4 regions of the Paenibacillus sp. CB74 genome follow, and region 3 is predicted to be linked to each of the others. Evidence: riboswitches for the same ligand, from Rfam matches in the RefSeq annotation. Region 3 holds a riboswitch; each other region holds the start of a gene.
The links. A riboswitch is a leader RNA that binds a small molecule or an ion and turns the genes downstream of it on or off. The one in region 3 is predicted to bind cyclic di-AMP.
Positions count from the first base shown of each region.

Region 1: another riboswitch for cyclic di-AMP. It lies ahead of ACX9NY_RS13230 (C40 family peptidase); the one in region 3 lies ahead of ACX9NY_RS23525 (ubiquitin-like domain-containing protein).
Region 2: another riboswitch for cyclic di-AMP. It lies ahead of ACX9NY_RS32160 (C40 family peptidase); the one in region 3 lies ahead of ACX9NY_RS23525 (ubiquitin-like domain-containing protein).
Region 4: another riboswitch for cyclic di-AMP. It lies ahead of ACX9NY_RS07085 (C40 family peptidase); the one in region 3 lies ahead of ACX9NY_RS23525 (ubiquitin-like domain-containing protein).

Region 1 covers NZ_CM146009.1:3,010,942-3,013,143, reverse strand. The annotation lists gene ACX9NY_RS13235 (carboxymuconolactone decarboxylase family protein) at 38-367, shown strand; gene ACX9NY_RS13230 (C40 family peptidase) at 466-930, opposite strand; cyclic di-AMP (ydaO/yuaA leader) riboswitch at 936-1,067, opposite strand; gene pelA (pectate lyase) at 1,495-2,202, shown strand, end outside.
Region 2 covers NZ_JBVMUS010000002.1:420,560-422,761, forward strand. The annotation lists gene asnB (asparagine synthase (glutamine-hydrolyzing)) at 1-350, opposite strand, end outside; gene ACX9NY_RS32160 (C40 family peptidase) at 564-1,037, opposite strand; cyclic di-AMP (ydaO/yuaA leader) riboswitch at 1,043-1,176, opposite strand; gene ACX9NY_RS32165 (response regulator transcription factor) at 1,347-2,054, opposite strand; gene ACX9NY_RS32170 (sensor histidine kinase) at 2,165-2,202, opposite strand, start outside.
Region 3 covers NZ_CM146009.1:5,299,152-5,301,353, forward strand. The annotation lists gene ACX9NY_RS23525 (ubiquitin-like domain-containing protein) at 1-1,056, opposite strand, end outside; cyclic di-AMP (ydaO/yuaA leader) riboswitch at 1,328-1,581, opposite strand; gene ACX9NY_RS23530 (TatD family hydrolase) at 1,823-2,202, opposite strand, start outside.
Region 4 covers NZ_CM146009.1:1,548,134-1,550,335, forward strand. The annotation lists gene ACX9NY_RS07075 (sensor histidine kinase) at 1-92, shown strand, start outside; gene ACX9NY_RS07080 (response regulator transcription factor) at 182-889, shown strand; cyclic di-AMP (ydaO/yuaA leader) riboswitch at 1,055-1,188, shown strand; gene ACX9NY_RS07085 (C40 family peptidase) at 1,194-1,667, shown strand; gene asnB (asparagine synthase (glutamine-hydrolyzing)) at 1,878-2,202, shown strand, end outside.

The DNA.
Region 1 (2,202 bases), 2.3 Mb from region 3:
ATTCTGTAACTATAGCCGAGAGGGTGTGCTGCAAGACATGACATTGATGAATGATAAAGTTCATGCCTACAAGGATCAGATTGGAGCATTAAGTGATGTGCTGCCAGGTGTGGTGAAGTCGTATCATGAGTTTACCGGAGAATGCTTCCAACCTGGGGCGATTGATGCGAAGACCAAACAGCTCATCGCGCTTGGTATTGGCTTGTTCGCCAACAATGAGGTATGTACCTTCTATCATGTAGAAGAAGCACGTGCCAAGGGCGCTACAGATCAGGAGATTATGGAGACCGTTGCTGTGGCTGGAGCTGTAGGAGGCGGACATGCCCTGTCCCAGGGCGCGATGCGAGTGCAGAAGGCGCTGCATTAAGTGTAGATGGAGGTAGTCCAAGGACTGTCCTCCTAAAGAGGAAATCAAACAAAAGAGGAGGTTCCGGTTGATCCGGAGCCTCCTCTTTGATATTATCCCTACATTTTCCCTAACATTTTATCGTACATAAACTGTCCAGTTACCCGACGTGCTGTTACGTAACGATCATTGAAATAAGGATTGCTCATTTTGGTGATGCTTACCCCTTTGCTGCTGGATGCATGTGCAAATTGTCCGCCGCCGATATAAACACCTGTATGTGAAATGCCTTTGCCTGTTGTGTTAAAGAACACCAGATCACCTGTCCGAACATTGCTCTTGGCTACTGGAGTACCTGCTTTGGCTTGCTGTTGCGAAGTACGTGGCAATTCAATGCTGTATTTATTGAAAATATATCTCATAAACCCGGAACAGTCGAACCCGGCCAGAGTCGTGCCACCCCACTTGTAAGGAATACCTGTCATGTTGTTCACTACGGAGTTAATACTGCTTGCCTCTGTGCTTGTTGCCCCGGATGTAAATAGTACAGCCGCTCCAAAAATGGAGATAATCAGTTTTTTCAAAATCAATGTTCTCCCTTCGATGCCTACGGAGTTAGCTAAGGGTTCGGTAGAAGGTTCCCTATATTTCCTATGTATAAGAATAATTCACCCAAAATGGTTCCCCCGTTTTCAAACCTGAAACTCGGCAATGAATAATTAAGTTTTTGTAACTATTTGAAACTATATTGCATAAATGCGTAATTGTCAAACCCTTTTAAACCCCTTCGTAATACCTCAATGTTAGCGGAATTAACGATTTTATATGAAAGAAGGCGTCAAGTTTGGGTATCATTGATGACAAAAACGTAATTATTGATTCGTTTGAGACGAAATTGGATAAATAAATAAGTTTGTCATGAGTTAAAAGAACTATCCGTTATGTAGAATTTAAGAGATTATATTCATTAAGTTGCATATATTGACAAAAATTGATTTTTTGCATATCATCTGATTATCCAATCCACATATTGGATAAAAATAGATTTTATTATGTTATATATTTAAATTAAGGAGGTTTAAGGACGGGCGTTATAGGTAAGGTAGAATTGTGGATGTTATTACAATGAACATGGGAGAGTGTTACATTTGAAAGCAAAGAAAATAGTTACTTTTGTCCTGGCATGCGCCATGGTGTTCTCAACAGTTGGAATTGCAGTTCTACCTGTAGGGACGGTATCTGCTGCTGATGCATCGGGTACTACAGCGAGTATTTCAGATATTTTGAAGAACCAACTGCCGGATGGAGGTTGGAGAAAAGATTATAAACAAACAAGTGGAGAGTGGGCGAAGTCCACGATTGACAACAAGGCTACATATTCAGAAATTAGAAGATTGGCGAAGGAATTTAAAAAGACGAATGATCCACGCTACTCCACAGCTGCAATCAAAGGAATCAACTTTTTGATCAATATGCAGTATTCAAACGGCGGATGGCCACAAGTCTACCAAAGCTCTGGATATCACAAGCATATTACCTACAATGATGATGCAATGATTAATGTAATGATCATGCTCGATGAAGTAGCAACACGCAAAGGTGATTTCTCATTTATCGACAGTACACTTGCTAATCGCAGTAAAAATTCAGTTGCCAAAGGTGTGGAGGCGATTCTGAATACTCAGGTCGTCTCAGGCGGGAAGCTTACAGCATGGGGACAACAACATGATTCCAGTTCCCTTAAACCAGCGAGCGCAAGAATCTACGAAGTACCATCGCTGACAGCTGGAGAGAGTGTAACGATTGTTAAATTTCTGAAAACAAGGCCTGCTACCGCTAAAATTACCGCATCCATT
Region 2 (2,202 bases), on a different replicon from region 3:
TAGCTGACACATTTAATTCCAACGTCTTCGTAAAGCCTCAGCAGCACTTCAGTATCCGAATCTGTATAAAATGTATAACCTTTTTGGCTTAACCAATCCTTCAACTCTTTATAATTATAAATCTCCCCATTGAATACAAGCCAAATATCTCTGGTCTTATTGGTCATGGGCTGCGCCCCGTGCGCGATATCCAGTATACTTAATCTCCTGAAGCCCAAACCGATATGATCATTGATGTACATACCTTCATCATCTGGGCCACGATGAGCTATGGAGTCTGTCATATTTTGCAGAAGGTTTGCATCTACTGGCATACGATATTTGTTATATATACTTACAAATCCACACATTTGGCTAATCTCCTCTATTCAATATAAGATTAGTTTAGCCTTCATGTATGTGGAATTTGTGAAAATAATATGGTCTGTACTATAAATCACAGTTTCCTTAGTTATCTATTTATTTTCAGGTTTTGTTCGACTAAAAATGATGGTATCTGTTCAGAGGTAGTTATGAAACAAAATGGACAAACCCGTGAATTACTCACGAGCTCGTCCATTTTTTTAATGACTATCGTCAATCATTTTAAGGTAGTTCTGCTCGCTAACCACTCGGCGAGCTGTAACATATCTGGTTTTATAATAACTTTCAGATAAGCTACTAATTCGAACACCTTTACTGCTTGAAGAATGTGCAAATTGATTATTACCTACATAAATACCTGCATGGGAGATGCTACGACCATTCGTATTGAAGAAGACGAGATCTCCTGGACGGAGTTCTTCTTTCTCTACAAACGATCCCTTCTTTGCTTGCATACTGGAGGTACGCGGCAAATCTAATTTAAACGCATTAAATACATACAAGATAAAGCCGGAACAATCAAAACCCGATGTCGTTGTGCCGCCATATAGGTATGGTGTTCCAACTACTTCTTTTACTTCTGCAGTTAGTTTTGCCTGACTAGCAAATGCTCCCGTTGCAGTGGACGTAAATAAAACTGTTGCTCCAAGCACCGACAAAATTACTTTTTTCAAACTCTTGTTCCTCCCTTTGTTGCCTACGGAGTTAGCTTAAGGATTCGGTTAAAGGATCCCTATATTCTTTTTGTGCAAGAATAATTCACCCAACAAATGGTTCCCCCGTTTTCAAGACGAAATTCGGCAAAAATAGTTAAAAATTTGTAACCATAATGAGTATTATAGTTTTAAATTGTGTGGATTTTATGTAGAAATTTCGTAAATCTTAGTCTACGAAAAAATGAAGCGACCGCCCCCTGTCGAATTCAGGTAAGCAATCGCTTCTTAACGCATTCCTTTTTTTGTTAACGGACAATACAGTATCGCTCACGGCCCCTCTACACTATATAACCACTTATAACCTATACCCCAAACCGTTTGAATGGGGTTTTGGTTTAATCCAGCCAACTGCAGTTTCTCGCGGATATTTTTGATATGAGTATCAACGACTCGATTATCCCCGAAAAAATCATTTCCCCACAGACGTTCTATGATTTCATCTCTAGAGAAGACTCTTTGTGGATTTCCCGCCAATATAAGCAGGATATCAAGTTCTTTTTGGGTAAACTCCAGACCTGTGTCTAATACCAACACCTGTCTTCTATCTGGATAAATAATCAGATCCGAATACACGATCTTTTTACCGGCTTCTTTTAAGCTCGAAGACTGAGAAGAACGTCGAATAAGCGCATACAGGCGAGCAATAAGCTCATCCGAATTAACAGGTTTCACCATATAATCATCTGCTCCTACACCTAACCCATGTACCTTATCCTTCACATCCCCTCGAGCTGTAAGCATCAATATTGGTGTTTCACTAAAATCTCTGATTTTTTTACAAAGATGCCAACCATCCATATCCGGCATCATAACGTCTAATAAAATGACATGATACGAATGTTTCTGAAGATAGGACAGAGCTTCGGTTCCATTATGAGCTTCCGTAATATCAAAACCTTCTTTAGTTAAATAAATACGCAAGAGATTTCTCATATTCCATTCGTCATCAATAACTAATGCTTTCAACTTATTCATACGGTCACCACCACCCAATAAAATCTATAACATCATAGCCTACACCAAAGGCCATGAACTTTTTCTTCTTACTGTGACTTTTAAAATCATTAGCTCATTTGATTCACATATTATAATTTAAAGCTATGTGGTTTCAATGAAGATGTGA
Region 3 (2,202 bases):
ATCTTCCGCACGACGGAATCCCAGACCTTCGATATATACCCACCAGCCAATTGGAATGACTTTGGGATCAACCGCAATGGTGCGCCCTTCCGTTACACGAGTACCGGAAGCTGTTTTGGTTCCAATGCCAGGCTCTTCGGAAGAGTAGGCAGTCATGGATACATTCTTAAGTACTTTGGAGTATTTAAAAGAAGTCCCGGATACGGTAATCACTTTGCTGCCCGAGGCAGATGTTTTCTTCGAGTTCGTTGCTGTAGCCTTCTTCGTTGTTGAAGTTTGAGCTGATACGGTCTGAATCTCTGGTTTTTTCACAACAGGTTTTGCTTTGGTGCCGACAGCAATCACTTTATCTACACGATTATTCGCGACAGATTTGCCGACCATTTTTTTGGAGACCAATTCTCCATCCTGAAATACCTTTTCGATGTGCTGTACAAGTGTGCCTTCTTTGCCGTTCACAACGACACGGTTATCCCCTTTGTACAAGCTAGGGTCAGCCGTTTTAATTACTTTGTAAGCGATTGATTGTTCTACATCCACTGTACGCTTTGTTACGCGCACTACACGGATCTTCATATCTGCTTTGATCGCAGTTCCAAGCGCCGGATACACCTTATCATTACTTTCAACTTGAATACCTGATTTTTGAATTGCATCTTCTACGGATGAATCCGTTGTATACAGAGTCTTGGTGTCTCCGTCTGCCGTAATGTTAACTGGAACGGCCCGCTCAATAACGATTCGGTCTCCATCTGTAATCGCCCCGTTCATGGACATGGATACCTTGTCGTGAGGGCTGACTGTGATCGACTGCTCCTCCAGCATTTCCTGAAGCATTCCTGTACGAGTCTCTACCACCTGAGCTTTGCCATCAATAACCAGTGAAATTTGTTTCCCGGCCTGACCGTAAACGACTAACAAGATCATGATTGTAAGCGCAATTGAGAAAATCGCGATCAATGCCATTTGACGCATGTTCTCATGCTTCCACCGCAACGCGAAAGACTTACTGGATGATCGTGACTCATGGGTCTCTTCTGGTTGGAATGTGCCCACTTCTCCGTCCTCCTTCATAGCCTCGCCGTCTAAAGTAACGCATGATGTCTTTGACGTGACTATACCAAATTTTCTACAGAACACAGATCGGACCAACTGATCGGTTCTGCACCATGAATCAATCTTCGCAACATGATGTCATCCTCCTGAATACCTACCGTATGATGACAACATTTCTTTTATTCAAAAACAAAAAAGCCAAAGAAAGAGTGTAAGAGGAACTCTTTCGTGGCTTCCGAATGATTTTGAATATCGGAAATTCATGCACGAGGTTGCCTCTCTTTTTCCGCTTGCGAGGTTAGCTGTCGGGTTCGGGCGAAAGAGAGCCGCCCTATCTTGGGTCACCCGCTCATGGCGGACGCCCTTGAATTCACCCCGAGACCCAAAGAAGAAATCAAATACGGCTTCGCAGTTCCCTTCGCTGCTTTTGGGTCAGCGAACGTTGCGCATCGGCCAAATACACCGATGTTTAAGCCCTATTGGTTCCCCCGCTCTCCGTTAACGGAGACTCAGCGAGACTGATTCATGAAAGTAATGTTGTTTCATCGGAAAGTGTCCCTTTGTTCATCCCCCGAACATCTGTCCAATTTTCCGCACAACAATTCACTGAAAAGATGATATCCTGTTTTGATGCATGTTGTAAAGCGTTGATCAAGTACGTTTTTCTGAATATTTGGTTAAAATATTGTAATATTCTTGATTTATTTGGATCAAAGGGCAAATTAACTCCGCTTACCTGCCTTTTTCACCTCATTTGCTCGTTTTTTTAACGAATTCCAAATCGTTCCATGGCATTTTTGGTGGTTATTGCAGCAATTTCCTCCACCGAAATGCCTTTAATTTCCGCAGCTGCCTCTGCAACCAGACGTACATGCGCTGTCTCATTTCGTTTCCCGCGATAAGGGTGAGGTGTCAAATACGGAGCATCGGTTTCAATGAAAAATCGGTCCATCGGAACCTTCGCCAGCACCTCTTTGGGTTGCTTTGCGTTTTTGAATGTAATCGGTCCTCCGAAGGAGAGATGGAAACCCATATCGAGACAACTTTTTGCTGTTTCCCAGCTGCCCGAGAACGAATGCATCACACCACCAACTTCACTCGCCTTCTCTTCACGCAAAATTCTTATGATATCCTCATGTGCATCCC
Region 4 (2,202 bases), 3.1 Mb from region 3:
TGGAAAGTAAAATTGGAGAGGGGACGCAATTTAAAGTGATGTTCCCGTCCATCACCTCTTCTTCATTAAAATCACACAGCTTCAAAATATAATATGTGAAACAAATGAGCTAATGATCGTTCAAATTTACGGTCAGAAACCGCATATTACTAAAGATTAATGAAATGGATGGGATGACCATATGAATAAATTGAAAGCATTAGTTATTGATGACGAATGGAACATGAGAAATCTGTTGCGAATTTATTTAACTAAAGAGGGTTTTGATATTACGGAAGCTCATAATGGAACCGAAGGACTGTCCTATCTTCAGAAAAATTCGTATCATGTCATTTTATTAGACGTTATGATGCCGGATATGGATGGATGGCATCTTTGTGAAAAAATCAGATCGTTTACTGAAACACCTATATTGATGCTTACAGCTCGAGGGGATGTGAAGGATAAGGTACATGGGTTAGGTGTCGGTGCTGATGATTATATGGTGAAACCTGTAAATTCTGATGAACTCATTGCTCGCTTGTTTGCGCTTGTTCGACGCTCTTCACAGTCTTTAAGCCTTAAAGAAATCGGTAAAAAAATCATGTATACTGACATGATTATTTATCCAGATCGAAGACAGGTTATGGTACTCGACACAAATCTGGATTTGACCCAAAAAGAACTTGATATATTGCTTATATTGGCCGAGAATCCACAAAGAGTTTTCTCTAGAGATGAAATCATTGAACGTCTCTGGGGAAGTGACTTTTTTGGGGATAACCGAGTCGTAGACACCCATGTGAAAAATATCCGGGAGAAGTTGCAGTTGGCTGGATTGGAACAGAACCCCATTCAAACGGTTTGGGGCATAGGGTATAAGTGGTTGTATAGTGTAGAGGAGCCTTGAACTTATAACTAGAATTCGGCAATACAAAAAGAACATGTGCTAAGAAGCGATCGCTCCCTAACTTCAGCAGGAGACGGTCGTTTCTTTTTTAGAATAAGATATACGAGAATTCCACATTAAATCCACACAATTTAACAATATAATACTCTATAGGTTACAAATATTTAACTATTTTTGCCGAATTTCGTATTGAAAACGGGGGAACCATTTGTTGGGTGAATTATTCTTGTAAGAAAAGAATATAGGGAGCCTTTAACCGAATCCTTAAGCTAACTCCGTAGGCATCTAAGGGAGGAACAAAAGTTTGAAGAAAGTCATTTTATCGGTTCTTGGAGCAGCAGTTTTATTTACCTCCACAGCAACAGGTGCATTTGCTAGTCAGGCAAAGCTAACAGAAGAAATAAAAGAAGTGGTTGGAACGCCATACCTTTATGGTGGGACAACAACATCTGGTTTTGATTGTTCCGGTTTTATCCTGTATGTTTTTAATAAGTTTAAACTAGATTTGCCGCGCACCTCTAGTATGCAAGCAGCAAAGGGATCGTTTGTAGAGAAAGAAGAATTACGCCCAGGGGATCTCGTTTTCTTCAATACGAATGGTCGCAGCATTTCACATGCGGGAATTTATGTAGGTAACAATCAATTTGCACATTCATCAAGCAGTAAGGGTGTTCGAATTAGTAGCTTATCTGAAAGTTATTATAAAACCAAATATGTAACAGCTCGTAGAGTGGTTAGCGAGCAGAACTATCTTAAAATGGTTAACGATAGTCATTAAAATGGACAAGCCCGTGGGTAATTCACGGGTTTGTCCATTTTGTTTAGCAACTTGCCTCGAACAGATAGAACCATTCTCCAGTGAACTAAACTAATAAATAAGTAAATAACTTATCTAAACTGTGATTTATGATATGGACGGTAATCTTTCACAGATTCCACATACATAAAAGCTAAACTAATCTTATATTGATTAGAGGAGAATAGCCCTATGTGTGGATTTGTAAGTTTATATAACAAATATCGTATGCCAGTAGATGCAAACATTCTGCAACATATGACCGACTCCATAGCTCATCGTGGCCCAGATGATGAAGGGATATATATCCATGATCATATCGGTCTGGGTTTTAGGAGACTAAGTATACTGGATATTGAGCACGGGGCACAGCCCATGACCAATGAGAACAAAGATATTTGGTTGGTATTCAATGGAGAGATTTATAATTATAAAGAGTTGAGGGATTGGTTGAGTCAGAAGGGGTATACATTTTATACAGATTCCGATACCGAAGTATTACTGAGGCTTTATGAGG